Regions from separate parts of the Isachenkonia alkalipeptolytica genome, predicted to be linked through region 2. Evidence: predicted binding sites of a transcription regulator. Region 2 holds the regulator's gene; the other holds the start of a gene.
The links. Region 2 encodes Rex, which represses fermentation and respiration genes when NADH is low (regulators of the CRP and FNR family bind a similar motif). Its sites were predicted from a motif close to ATTGTTAANNNNTTAACAAT; they were not measured.

Region 1: a site for Rex is predicted at 2,576-2,595, ahead of ISALK_RS12785 (flavocytochrome c). Genes of this name have one in related genera too.

The regions. Positions count from the first base shown of each region.
Region 1 is NZ_SUMG01000022.1:15,134-22,436, reverse strand. Features, by position in the region: gene ISALK_RS12805 (hypothetical protein) at 1-151, shown strand, start outside; gene ISALK_RS12800 (hypothetical protein) at 372-560, opposite strand; gene ISALK_RS12795 (hypothetical protein) at 996-1,181, shown strand; gene ISALK_RS12790 (M28 family peptidase) at 1,319-2,515, shown strand; gene ISALK_RS12785 (flavocytochrome c) at 2,618-4,429, shown strand; gene ISALK_RS12780 (sensor histidine kinase) at 4,609-6,297, shown strand; gene ISALK_RS12775 (response regulator transcription factor) at 6,305-7,072, shown strand; gene ISALK_RS12770 (hypothetical protein) at 7,137-7,303, shown strand, end outside.
Region 2 is NZ_SUMG01000002.1:358,985-366,287, forward strand. Features, by position in the region: gene ISALK_RS03425 (MarR family winged helix-turn-helix transcriptional regulator) at 1-105, opposite strand, end outside; gene ISALK_RS03430 (hypothetical protein) at 459-776, shown strand; gene ISALK_RS03435 (electron transfer flavoprotein subunit alpha) at 1,104-2,288, opposite strand; gene ISALK_RS03440 (electron transfer flavoprotein subunit beta/FixA family protein) at 2,301-3,089, opposite strand; gene ISALK_RS03445 (acyl-CoA dehydrogenase) at 3,107-4,246, opposite strand; gene ISALK_RS03450 (redox-sensing transcriptional repressor Rex) at 4,490-5,152, opposite strand; gene ISALK_RS03455 (ABC-F family ATP-binding cassette domain-containing protein) at 5,803-7,303, shown strand, end outside.

The DNA of each region.
Region 1 (7,303 bases), on a different contig from region 2:
CGGCTTGATTGAACACCGGTTGACTATAAAATATGGAACCAAGGCCATGCAGATGCAGCTGCGACCGGGGATCATCATTTCGATGCTCGGTTTGGCCGTTGTCGCGGGCTACTGGTTGCTAATTTCCATCGATTTGGACCAGCTTCAATAAATATCCGGAGTCGATCAAGTACAGAGGACAGCGGGACGGAGTGATTGTCCGCCTCATAATTGAGATTCGCTAAAAGCCGCCTCAAGTCATCGGTATTTCCGATCCTTTAGGCGGTTATCTTTTTATGATTCTCTTTGCAGTTTTCCCTTGCACCGGTCCAAGTACGGTTTTTTCTGTAGCAAGTAATATACTCATCTTTGCCTCTTTGTTGTTTATCCCCTTATCCAATGTAGCTGCCATAGCTGTAAAATTCCTTTGCTTTTTCCAGGTCCTGCTCAACTTCTTGAAGTAAAATCGCCTTTTCAATTTTGGATTTGGCACTTTTAAAGATGATGGTTAATTTGTTTGATTTTTCTTGGGGAATACTGAGTTCAAAAGAATCGTTGTTTAGTTTGATTGATCGTTCCAATTTGTTTCCTCCTCTTAAGCTATCTAGTTTATCATTTGCCATTTCGCATCCGCTTCCCATTGCTAAAATGTTTTCCATTGTGATCCGCTCCTTTTTTTATATTTGGTTGATTGTTTTTTTAGTGTTTCTTCTCTTTGTTCTTATCTTTAAATATATTATAGAATGAATCCCGGCTAGTGATAACGGTATGAAGGCTATTTCTCCATGCGTCTTGAGGGTGTTTATTCCTCCGCCCAAGGGTGGAGATCACATACAAGGATGTTTTATTTGAAATAATTATCCATAAAAAAGGGTTTTCATACTTACTTGTAGAATTAAGTTAAAGAGAAAAGGCTTAGGGAATAATCAATTATAGGGAACATCATTGGTATATGAAATTGCTGGGACACATATAGAGGAATTGAAAGAAGAATTGAGTTGAAAGGACTGATGACAATGTTCATATATCCACATAAAGCGGTTTTTGGTTGGGATGGAGTAGATGTAAAAAAATTTCAACAGGACCATCGCCATGCTTGGAATCAGACAGTAAAGGATAAGAAATTGATTGACGAGACACTGCTTGTAGTTGAACTGTTTGAATTAGTAGAAGTAGCGGAAACCGGTTCAGGAACGTCGTAAACACGGATACCTTATTCCTAATCCAATGGCAGCTTCTAAGTATGATGTAAGAAAAAAACATAATATCGAAAGAATCAATGAAATAAGAACCAAAAAGGAGATAACCAATGGACAAAGTGAAGTTCAAAGAACGATGTATGGGATATATGAACAAACTATGTATTGACATAACAGAACGATGTGTCGGTAGTGAAGGCAACAGACAGGCAAGTCTTTTTTTCAAGGAACGATTGAAGTCTTTAGGCTGGCAAACAATATCCCAAGAATTTAGTGCAATGGACTGGAAAAATGATGGAGCAGTTTTGCAAATTAATAAGCAAGATTTTAGGGTGCAAGTGAGTCCCTACTCCCTAGGTTTTCAAGGGGCAGCCCAATTGGAAAGTGCATCAACCATAGCAGAATTAGAAAATGGAGATTTTAAGGGAAAAATTCTTCTGCTCCATGGAGAACTTGTAAAAGAGCAGCTTATGCCCAAAAACTTTGTTTTTTACAATCCTGAAGAACACCAAAAAATAGTAACTGCTTTAGAACAATCCGGGGCTTTGGCATTGATTTGTGCCACCGAAAGAAATGCGTCCCTTGCAGGGGGCGTTTATCCCTTTCCCCTTATTGAAGATGGGGATTTTGATATTCCCTCGGTATATATGACAGAAGAAGACGGTGAAAAGATCCTTAAGCTTATTGGAAAAACCGCCACCCTAAAAATCTCCGCTGAAAGAATACCAAGCAAGGGATACAATGTTGTTGGCAAAATTGGTGGGGAAGAGGGAAAAAGAATTGTCGTTACAGCCCACATCGATGCTAAAAAGGGAACCCCCGGCGCAACCGATAATGCTACCGGGATAACGGTTTTACTAATCCTTGCAGAATTGTTGCAGGACTACAAAGGCAGCAGACAAATAGAATTGGTTGCATTCAATGGGGAAGATGATTATGCTGTTCCCGGACAAATGAAATATATCACGGAAAACAAGGGGAAATTTGAAAACATTTTGCTCAACGTTAATATTGACGGAGCCGCCTATAAAAAAGGAAAAACGACCTTTTCTTTTTTCGATTTACCAAAAGATATAAAAAAAGCGTCATCGAGTAGTATGAAGGGATATCCTGATGTGAAAGAAGGGGTGCAATGGCCACAGGGTGATCATAGTATCTTTTTGCAATATGGGGTGCCGGCAATTGCTGTTTCCTCTGAATGGTTTATAGAAAGTGACGAAGGCCAGGATATTACCCATACAGAAAAAGATAATATGGAAATAGTAGATATTGATAAGGTCATTGAAATTGCAGAAATACTAAACAAACTAATTAAGGCCATAGAAAAGATGCAATGAAAAAGACAAAAAATATCGGTTCTGTGTAAATACAAGAAATCTACCTTCCGTTACAATGATATTGTTAACTAAATATCAAAGATTAGGGAGGATGATGGAAAGATGATAAGAAAAAACGGAATCGTGTTTTTGTTCATTATGATGCTGCTACTTACCGCTGTGGTGGGATGCGGAACGGAAGAAGGGGGAACGGAGGAATCCCAGGAACCGGCAGTGGAGAGCACGGACTTGAAAGATGGGACCTACCAGGGTCGTGCCCAGGGTCATAACAGTGAAATTGCAGTAGAGGTGGCCATTGAAGAGGGAAAAATTGCAAGCATCGAGATAATAGAGCATGAAGAGACGCCGGTGTTGGTGGATCCGGTGTTCGAGGATGTAAAAGAATTAATGGAAAGCCATAACAGTATCAACATTGATACGGTTTCCGGAGCAACCATCAGCAGTATCGGATTCAGAAACGCTGTAAAGGAAGCGATGGTAGAAGCCGGTGCAACCGAGGAGATGCTGGACCAAGGGAAAAAAATCAGTTTGGACCATGGGGTGGCTTTGGAAGAGAAGGACTATGAAGTAGTGGTTGTGGGAGCCGGTGGTGCAGGATTGATTGCTGCCATTGAAGCAAAGAGCCAGGGGGCCGAAGTAGCCATTGTGGAAAAGAACCCCTTTGTCGGCGGTAACACTTTGGTTTCCGGCGGAGAGTTCAATGCCCCCAACAGCTGGGTTCAGGAAAAGATGGATGTGGAAGACAGTGTGGAGCAATATATGGAAGATACCCTGGCCGGAGGGGATTATGAAGCCGATGAAGAGCTGGTACGGATTATGGCGGAAAGTATCACGGAAGACGGGGAATGGTTACGGGACTACGTAGAGGTAGAGTTCATTGAAGATTATTTAATGCACTTTGGGGGTCATGCAGTACCGCGAGCCATTTATCCCATCGGCGGATCCGGGATTGAGCTGATTCAAAAGTTGCAGGCGAAAGTACATGCAATGGATATTCCCGTATATTTGGAAACCGAAGCAAAATCCCTTATTCTCGATGAAGATGACCGGGTAGTGGGCCTACGGGCAGAAAACCCTAAAGGGGAGAACGTTCACTTTAACGGAAAGCAAGGTGTGATTTTAACCACCGGTGGTTTCGGTGCGAATATCGAAATGGTACAGGAGTATAATCCGGTGATTGACGAACGGTATAAATCCACGAACCAGAACAGTGCCACGGGTGACGGGCTACGGATGGCCCAGGATATCGGAGCCGATGTGACAGGAATGGAATATGTTCAAACCTATCCTACCTGCAACCCTAATACAGGGCATTTATCCTATGTAGCCGATACCCGATTTGACGGAGCCATTTTGGTGAACTTGGAAGGGAAACGTTTTGTGGAAGAGTTGGACCGTCGGGATGTGATTTCCGAAGGGATTTTAGATCAGACGGGAGAAGCGGCTTATCTGATGTGGGATACGAGCATTAAGGAAAACAGCAATATGGAAACATACATGACGGAATTTGAGGCCTTGGAGAAGGATGATCTGATTGTGAAGGCCGACACCATCGAAGAAGCGGCAGGATTCTTCGGAATTGATGAAAGCACACTGAAAGATACCGTGGAAAGATACAATCAGTTTGCAGCTGAGGGTGAAGATGAAGATTTTCAACGGCGGGGAGCCTTAACTGCTTTGGAGGAAGGCCCCTACTATATTCAAAAAGTAGTGCCGGCGGTGCATCATACCATGGGCGGATTGAAAATCAATAAAAACACCCAGGTCCTTTCCACCGAGGGGACCATCATCGAAGGTCTTTATGCCGCCGGAGAAGTGACCGGAGGCATTCATGGGAAAAACCGTTTGGGAGGCAATGCCATCTCCGACCTGATCGTCTTCGGAAGACGGGCAGGAGAGAATGCAACGAGATAACTAACCATAATTTAGCAACGAAAAAACAGCACTTCCCATGAGAGCGGAGTGCTGTTTTTTTGAGGGTGCGTTAAATTATAAACAATTAATCTTTTGTTTTGTCTTCAAATGGTTTACACTGGGAAGGGAAGTTATGATTATGAGGAAAAAAGAAAGACAAAATACAGTAGAAAAAGAAAGTGAACGTGATTGCAATGCTTCGATCCTTTAAATGGAGAATAATGCTTTACTTTGGGGTGGCCACCACGGTGATTTTCGCCGTCGGCTTGGTAATGATCCAGTGGCAGATAACCAATACCAATATTCCCTTAACGGAAAAAGCCAATCAGCAGGTCATTTCCGCAAAAGCCGATGAACTGGGAGGATGGATTCAAAAGCGGGTATCGGAGCTTCGGATCATAACCGAGGTGCCGGAGATCACCGAGATGGACCGGGGAAGGTTTCAGGATTTTTTAAGGGAAATGGACCAAAGCCATAAAAAGGACTATGAGTCCTTTGCCCTGGTGGATACCGAGGGAAAAGCCTGGGTGACCAATGATACCTTCATTGATGTATCCGACCGTCCTTACTTTGAAGAAATAAAAAAGCCCGAAAAAGACTACGCCATTAGTGATCCCATTCTTTCTCATTCCAATCAGGAGCCGATCATCGTGATCATCCATAAAATCTACCGGGACCAAGAGGTGGTAGGCTATGTCAACGGTGCCATATATCTGGAGAATTTTTCCCGTATTGCAAAGGAAATCACCATGTATGACGGCAATGCATGGCTGGTGGACTCAAAGGGACAACTGTTCAGTCCTGAGGCAAAGCCCTATGATGGAGGGGCAAAATCCCCGTATTTATCCCCGGAGGGCAGGGAGATTATTCACGCCTCTATTCCCAACACCCGGGGATGGTCCCTGGGCATTGATTTTTCCACGGATCTGATGCGAGCCGATACCAACCGCCTACTGTATCTGGTTTTTCTTCTGGGCGGGGTAATGATTGTAATGCTTTTCGTAGTATCCTGGGTGTTGGCCAAATCCATCACTGATCCTATCCGTCGGTTACAAAATCAAATGGCCTTGGTGCAGCAGGGCAACTTCGATGTCTTTTGTGATCTGAAAAGAAAGGATGAAATCGGCCTGTTGGGAAAGCGCTTTAATCAGATGATTGCCGAGATCAAACGGCTCAGTCAGCTCTTTAGAAAGGAGCAAAAGGAGAAACGGCAGGCGGAGTTAGGAATTCTTCATGCACAAATACAACCCCATTTTCTTTACAATACCCTGGATGCCATCCGATGGTCGATTATTGAAAACGAAAAGAATCAATCGGTGGAGCTATTGGAGGTCTTGAGCACATATTACCGGATCGGATTGAATCATGGAGAAGAGTGGGTATCCCTGGAAAAAGAGCTGGACCATATTGAAGCCTATTTACGACTGATACAGGCGCGCTATGAAGACCGCTTAGATTATCGTCTGCGTTACGATGAGGAGTTGTTGAATTGCAAGGTGTTAAAGCTTACACTGCAACCCCTGGTGGAAAATGCTGTCCTCCACGGATTTAAACAAAGAAAGGATCAGTCCTTTACCATAGTGGTTCATATTTTTAAAGAGGGTGGGGAGTTGATTATGAGCATCGAAGATACCGGCCCGTGGATTTCGGAAAACAACCTGGAAAAGATCAAAAACAATCTCTCCGGAAAAAGAAGAATGGACGAGGAAAAAGGTTTTGGGCTCTACAGTACCAATCGAAGAGTTCAATTGACCTTTGGAGAAGACTACGGCTTGTCCTTTCGTCGTAAAAGGGACAAGACCATTGTGGAAGTTCGCCATCCCTGTATAACAGAGGAAACGGAAACAGAGCCGCTTAAAAAGAGGTGAGGAAAAGATGTGGAAAGTAGGGATCGTCGATGATGAACCGAAGATTCGAAGGGGTTTTAAAAAGTGGGTAAAAGAGCACAAGGATTTTCAGTGCGTTTTTGAAGCGCTAAATGCAACGGAGGCCTTGGAGAAAAACAAACAGGAAAAGGCGGATCTATTCCTGTTGGACATTCAGATGGAAGGGTTGACGGGACTTTCCCTGGGAAAGATCATCAAAAAAGAGCATCCCGAAGCCCTGGTTGTGTATATTACCGGTTACGATTACTTTGAATATGCCCATGAAGCCATTAAGCTTCAGGCCTTCGATTTTTTACTGAAGCCGGTGCCGGAAAGTGATTTTAACAATCTTTTGGATCGGGTAAGAAAATACCTGGAAAAACAATATCCGAAGCGAAAAGCAAAGAAAAATATCCCGGGGGATCAACCTTTGGAAAAAACCTTCGGAGGCTGCTCTAAGATTGTACGCCAGGTACAAGAACATATAGAAAGGGATTATGGCAACACGGATCTTTCTTTGGAAAAGGTAGCGGCAACCTTTACTATACACAAAGACTATTTATCGAAGCTTATGAAAGAAGAACTGGGCTCCGGATTTGTCGAGTATTTAACCGAGATTCGGATCCAACGGGCCAAGGAGTTGCTACGGCAGGATACCACCAATATCAGGATGTATGAGGTCGCGGAAAAAGCAGGGTATAAAAGTCAGCATTATTTCAGTCGGATATTTAAAACGCAAACCGGCTATACCCCCCTTGAATATCGTAATAAATACTAGTTTCTTCCATCAATTAAACAACTTATAAAAACCTGAAAAAATCAAAGTGATAAGGAGCGTTCTTATGAATGTATATGATGAATTGGCGGAAAAGCTAAATAGGATATTAGAAAAAGAACAGCTCATGGAAGAGGACATCGTGATCAACGCCAAAACCCTCACGGCGAAGGAAGACATCGGCCAGTCCTTCACCAGTTATCCCACGTCCTATAAAGGGACCTTGTTTACGGT
Region 2 (7,303 bases):
ACTCAACGGCAGACTTCCGTTTTTCCGGCTCTTTTTCTCCGATGCCACGATGTAGTGGATCAGCCGCTTCAGATATTCATTGATTTCACGATAATAGTTTCGCATCGAATCACCTATACCCTCGAATTTTCCAGCTTATCAATATTGCCGACCTATTGCAGGAATCCCTTCTAACCAAAGCCTCAAGACTTTGTACTCCGTCTTCCACTTTAATATACCCCTTTCGAGAATGATTGTCAATAATATCTCTCGCGGGTTTCCAGCTCCTTCACCTTCTAGATTTTCCCATAATCCCGTTTAGGTTTGATTACTTGTGGTATCAATTCATATATAAGGAGCTGTGGCAAATAACCTGTAATCCAACTACTAACAAGCGTTTTTTCCTTATAACTACAGTTCCCATAATCCGGGGTTATATAATGGTATATAACCGAATGAGTTAAGAAAGGAGCTTGTAAATGAAGAAGAAAGCCTTTGTTATTGTTTTAGTTCTCCTGATGGTGCTCGTAAGCAGCCTGGCCTTCGCAGGCGCTCTTGACAGTGAAGAGGGCATTTTATCGAATTCCGAAGAGGAAGTTTTGATTGCCGACAACGGTAACGACAATGGTAACGGTAACGACAACGGTAACGACGATATGGATGTGGAAATCGAGGTGGGAGAAAACGATGAAGAAGCCGGCCTGGGCAACATCCTGTTATATGTGATTATCGGTGCTGTTGTTATTGTGGTGATTGTAGCCATCGTTTCCATGACAAATTCCAGCAAAAAGGACTAAGATTAATTACTCAAAACAGCTTTCCATTTCGGCAAAATACCTTAATAACACAGCAGAATTCACAGTCAATAACCGGCCACCCCTAGTATTTCTATAACTGAAAAAAGGCGGAGGAATGCAGTCATTATTTTGACACCGCATCCCTTCGCCTTTATTTTTATCCTGTGATCCTTTATTTTAGCACATTCAGCTATATTCTAAACAAAAGCTTCGTCCAGTACTTGAAAGCCTCGGTTTCCTATTGTAAATATGATATTCTTTGTCCTTTCGGAACCTTACTTTCAAGCATGTACCGAATGCCTCCGTCCCCTTTGGTTTACTTTTGGTTTATTTCTCCAGGGCGTCGATGAGCTTGGGGAGAACTTCGTAGACGTCGCCGACGATGCCGATGTCTGCGATTTTGAAGATGGGGGCATCGGGGTTTTTGTTGATGGCTACGATGGTTTTGGCCCCCTGCATTCCGGCGATGTGCTGGATGGCACCGGAGATTCCGCAGGCGATGTAGAGCTCCGGTCGAACGGTTTTTCCCGTTTGGCCTACCTGGTGGTCGTGGTCGATCCACTCGGACTCCACCGCTGCACGGGAGGCGCCGACTACGCCGCCCAGTTTGTCCGCCAGGGTTTGAAGCAGTTCAAAGCCTTCGGGCTTTTCAAGACCCCGTCCTCCGGAGACGATGACTTCGCTATCTACAATGTTGACGCTGGCTTTGCCGGCCTTTACCACGTCAAGGATTTTGATCCGAATATCCTCTTCCGTAACGTCGTTTTTGAATTCAATCAGCTCTTGGTCTTCCCGTTTCCCGGATTTCTCAGCTCTTTCCATTACCCCCGGTCGTACCGTGGCCATTTGGGGCCGGTGCTTGGGACAGATGATCGTTGCCATGATGTTTCCGCCGAAGGCCGGTCTGGTTTGCATCAGACCCTTTTCTTCGGGATCGATCTCCAGTTTCGTACAATCCGCCGTCAGTCCCGTATCCACTCTTGCGGCAACTCTTGGGGCTAGGTCCCGGCCGATATGGGTGGCGCCGAAGAGGACAATTTCCGGCTTGTATTCCTCGACCATTTTCGATAATACTTTGGTGTATCCGTCGGTGGTGTACTGCTTTAAGTGCTCGCCTTCGGAGATATACACTTTATCCGCCCCGTAAGCAAAAAGTTCGTCGGTCAGGTCCCGTACGTCCTCCCCTAAAAGAACGGCGCTAAGCTCACAGCCTACTTCTTCCGCCAGTCTTCTGCCTTCACCGAGAAGCTCCGCGGCCACATCCATCAGCTGGCCGTCCCGCTGCTCCGCAAATACCCATACGTCTTTATACTGGGTAATATCCATTTGTTTCATTTGCGACTCTTCCTTAATAATCGCTCCGAAATTACAGGCGTCCACACAGGCGCCGCAGTTGGTACAGTTGTCATTCATCACCGCTTTGCTATCTATCATATCGATTGCGTCAAAAGGACAGGCCCCCACACATAGTGTACAGCCCACACATTCGTCTTGTAATATTTTAATACCCATGATGATCCCTCCTTATATCAGATTTTTTTCTTGTAGTTTTTGCACGAGACTTCCCACTTTTTCATCCGTGGTTCCCTCCAGCATTTCCCCTGCACCTTTTTGTTCCGGTGTAAAGGAACGCTTTACCTGGGTGGGGGATCCGTCAAGACCGATGTCCGTAGAAGGAATGTCTAAGTCCTCGTAGGTCCAAACCTTGATGCAGTCCTCCCGATAGGCTCGCATGATTCCGGGAATGGAAGGATATCTTGCTTCGTTTAACTCTTTGATGGTGGTCAAAAGGATCGGGCTTTGTCCCTCGATTACTTCGTAGCCGTCCTCTAGGGCCCGGTGTACCCGAATCTTTCCCTCTTCCAGATAGAACTTTTCTACATAGCTTACCTGGGGGATGCCCAGTCGCTCCCCGATTTGCGGTCCTACTTGGGCGGTGTCTCCGTCGATGGCCTGCCGTCCGCAGAAGATGATATCGTATCGTCCGATTTTCTCAATGGCCTTGGCTAAGGTATTGGATGTTGCCCAGGTATCCGCTCCGGAAAAAGCCCGGTCGGACAGAAGGATTCCTTCGTCAGCGCCCATGGCCACTCCTTCAATCAGCACTTCCTCCGCTTGGGGGGGACCCATGGTCATAACCGTAATGTGGGTGTCGGGATGTTGGTCCTTTACCCGGAGTGCCTCCTCTAAGGCGGCTTTATCGTCGGGGTTTAGAATGCTTGGCACTCCTTCCCGTATTAATGTCCCCTTTACAGGATCAATTTTTACTTCATTGGTATCCGGTACTTGTTTTATACATACAATGATCTTCAATGTCAGTCCCTCCTTTTTTATCGTAAAATGTCTGCTGCCACTACCATCTTTTGAACCTCGGAGGTTCCTTCATAGATTTCGGTAATTTTCGCATCTCGCATCATTCGTTCAATGGGGTAGTCGGATGTGTATCCGTATCCACCGTGAAGCTGTACGGCTTTGGTGGTCACTTCCATGGCGGTTTCCGAAGCGTATAGTTTGGCCATGGCCGCCAGTTTTCCATAAGGCTTGCCTTCGGCTTTTGCTGCCGCCGCTTGGTATACCATGAGTTTCGCTGCTTGAATCTGGGTTTCCATATCCGCCATCATAAACTGCAGTCCCTGGAACTTTCCGATGGGCCGGTTAAACTGCTCCCGCTCTTTGACGTACTGCACGGTTTTTTCCATGGCGCCTTCCGCAATGCCTAAGGCCTGGGCCGCAATTCCGATACGTCCTCCGTCTAAGGTTTGCATGGCAATTTTAAAGCCCTTGCCTTCTTTCCCTAACAGATTTTCCTTGGGAATCATCATATTCTTAAAGACCAGCTCCGTGGTGGCGGAACCCTTGATGCCCAGTTTCTTTTCTTTCTTTCCGATGGTGAATCCCGGAGTGTCGCTTTCCACGATGAAGGCGGTAATGCCTTTCAGCCCTTTGGAAGGCTCGGTCATGGCAAAGATGATATAGGTGTCCGCTTCCCCTCCATTGGTGATAAAGATTTTACTGCCGTTAATTCGGTAGTGATCCCCTTCTAAGACCGCCACGGTTTGTTGGCTGGCAGCGTCGGTTCCCGCATTGGGCTCCGTCAGTCCGAAGGCGCCGAGTTTTTCTCCCGAAGCCATGGGCTTTAGATACTTCTCCTTTTGGGCCTCGGTACCGAATTTCAGGATCGGCCAGCAACCCAGGGAACTGTGGGCGGATAGAATAACTCCCGTGGTGGCGCAGGCCTTTGATAATTCTTCCACCGCAAGGGCGTAGGCTAATTCATCGGCACCGGCACCGCCGTATTCTCTAGGCACTGCAATCCCCATCATGCCAAAGCGCTTCATTTTCTCCACGGTTTCACTGGGGAACCGTTCGTTCTCATCCACCTCCGCCGCAATGGGCTCCACTTCATTCTTGGTGAAACTGGCAAAGGTTTTTTGTATCATTTTGTGCTCTTTTGATAGATTAAAATTCACTTTGATCCCTCCTTGTTTTGTTCTATGGTTATTATATCCTATAGATTGTTAAAATACTATCAATAATCCTTAAAATTTTTTACTGTCTTTTTTTGGTCAAATTGTTCAGTATGTGGACACAACAAAAGAGACCGCACCTTTTTACCGGCGCCGCCTCTTTTTTCGTTTTAATCCGCTATTAATCCGCTGCTGAGCCGCTACTGAGCCGCTACTGAGCCGCTGCAGTATTACCTTCTTAGGGTCTTATTTTTCCTGATCTTCCAATGCTTTCAGCATTTCCTTCTCTTTGATCAGATAAGACATGATAAACAGACTCTCGTTTAAGTGGACATCTTCCACCACCACATCCTCCGGCACTTTAAGATCCACCGGGGCAAAGTTCCAAATGGCCTTTATTCCCGCTTCCACCAGTTCATCCGCCACACTTTGGGCCACTTCCTTAGGGGTTGTGATCACGCCGATTTCTACATCATTTTCCTTAATATACCCGTGAAGTTCTTTGTTGTCATACACCGGGGTTCCCCGGATTTGCAGCCCGATCAGGTTCGGATTGATATCGAACATGGCAAGAATTTTAAATCCGTGTTTTTCAAAGTTGGTATGATTTGCGATGGCCTGGCCTAAGTTACCAACCCCTACCACGACGGCTTTGTAGTCCTTGGTCAGTCCTAAAATCTTTTGAATTTCATTGTGTAGTTCTTCCACGTTGTATCCGTAGCCCTGCTGGCCAAATCCACCAAAATTGTTAAGATCCTGACGAATTTGCGAGGCGGTAAATCCTAGAATTCCACTGAGTTCCTTGGAAGAGATTCGATAAATTTCCCTTTCCAATAGATCCCCTAAGCATCGGTTATACTTCGGCAGCCTTCGAATTACGGCCATGGAAATGTTTCGGTTTTTCGGCATGATTACCACTCCTATTTCTAATTATTTATAAGCTGATTGTAAGATTCTGAAAAAAGGAAAGCCCCTCTTTCTTGCAAAGCTATCCTGTTATTGTTAAAATTATTTGTTATAATAGAATAGTACTAGAATATTGCTAAAAAATCAACGTTTAAATCGAAATTACAGGGATTATTTTCGAATTTTTAGGAAATCGAAGGATTTTTTGTATCCTTGAATAAGAATATATTCATTTAGTGGTGTTTTACCCGGGTTCTGCTAGAAATTCCGTTGGCTTTTGCTAGAAGTTTCGCTGTGCTTTTGCTAGGAACTACGGGGAAATTATCCTTTGGCGAAATCAATATTGAACAGCGAAAATCATATTCAATAGCACTGTAGTAATGAAGAGTAAGAGACACATTAAATTGCAAGTGTGGTACTGAGCAGCAAAAGCAATAGTGAACAGCAAAAGCAATACTGAACAGCAAAAGCAATACTGAACAGCAAAAGCAATACTGAACAGCAAAAGCAATACTGAACAGCAAAAGCAATACTGAACAGCAAAAGCAATACTGAACAGCAAAAGCAATAGCAAATAACAACAGTAGTATTTTACAGCAAGGGCCATACTAAACAGCCTATATGCGAATAATAGATAGAGGGAGCGAACTTTAATGATAGCATTATCCTGCAGCAAGATCTCTAAGAGCTTCGGCATCGATGAGATTTTACACGATATTTCATTTACCATCAATCACGGGGAAAAGGTGGGGCTGATCGGCCTTAACGGCACGGGAAAGTCCACCCTGTTTCGGATTTTAACCGGGGAGATCAACGCCGACGGCGGGGATGTTTTTAAAGCCCGGGAACACACCCTGGGCTACCTTCGCCAAGACAATCTTTTAAACGAAGAAAATCAGGTGTTGGAAGAGGTTCTGACGATTTTCAAGGACCTGGAAGTCATGGAGGCGAACCTCCGGGATCTGGAGCGGGAAATTTCCCACCTGGGTGGGGAAAATACCCCGGCGGCCCGGGAAGCTCTGGAGGAAAAGATGAACCGGTACTCCGCTTTGTTGGAGGATTTTGACGCTCGGGGAGGTTACAGCTACAAAAGCGAAGCCCGGGGGGTTTTAATCGGCCTGGGCTTTAGCAAGGAGGAGTTTACCCAGCCGATTTATCAGCTCAGCGGCGGACAGAAGACCCGGCTGTCCCTGGGAAAACTGCTGCTGAAAAATCCGGATATTTTACTTCTGGACGAGCCCACCAATCATTTGGATATCGGAGCGATCCAGTGGCTGGAGACCTTCCTTCGTAACTACGACGGCACCATGCTGCTGATTTCCCATGATCGATATTTTTTGGATCAGATTGTTACCAGAACCTTCGAGTTGGAACACAAGACCCTGAATGTTTTCGAGGGCAACTACTCCACCTTTATGAAAAAGAAACAGGAGGCGATTCAGCAGCAGCTGAAAAAGCATCTGGCCAATACCAAGGAGATTGAAAAGGAAAAAGATAAAATCCGCCGCCTGCGTCAGCACGGTACGGAAAAACTGATGAACCGGGCGAAAAGCAAGGAAAAGCAGTTTGAGAAAATAGAAAAGGAAGCCCCGCCGGAAACCGCAGCCAAACAGGCGAATATTCGCTTCAAGCCCCAGCTGGAAAGCGGCCGGGACGTTTTGTTCGCAAAAAACCTGCAAAAGTCCTTCGGAGAGGAGACCCTGTTTCGAAAGGTCAGCTTTGATATTTACCGGGGAGAGAAAATCGCCTTGATCGGCCCCAACGGCGTGGGAAAGTCCACCCTGTTTAAAATGATTCTCGGAGATCTTTCCTATGATTCGGGAGAGGTCCGGGAGGGCCACCATGTGATGAAGGCCTACTACGATCAGGAAATGGAGAAGTTAAACCATTCCAAAACCATAATGGACGAAATCTGGGATGAGAATCCCGGGCTCAGCCATACCCAGGTTCGAACTTATTTGGGTTCCTTTCTCTTTTTCGGCGACGACGTGTTTAAGGAGATCTCTGTCCTAAGCGGCGGGGAAAAAGCACGGGTCAGCCTGTTGAAACTGATCCTGTCCAAAAGCAATTTCATTTTGCTGGACGAGCCCACCAACCACTTGGACATTCAGTCCAAGGAAGTCTTGGAGGGGGCTTTGAAAAACTATCTGGGGA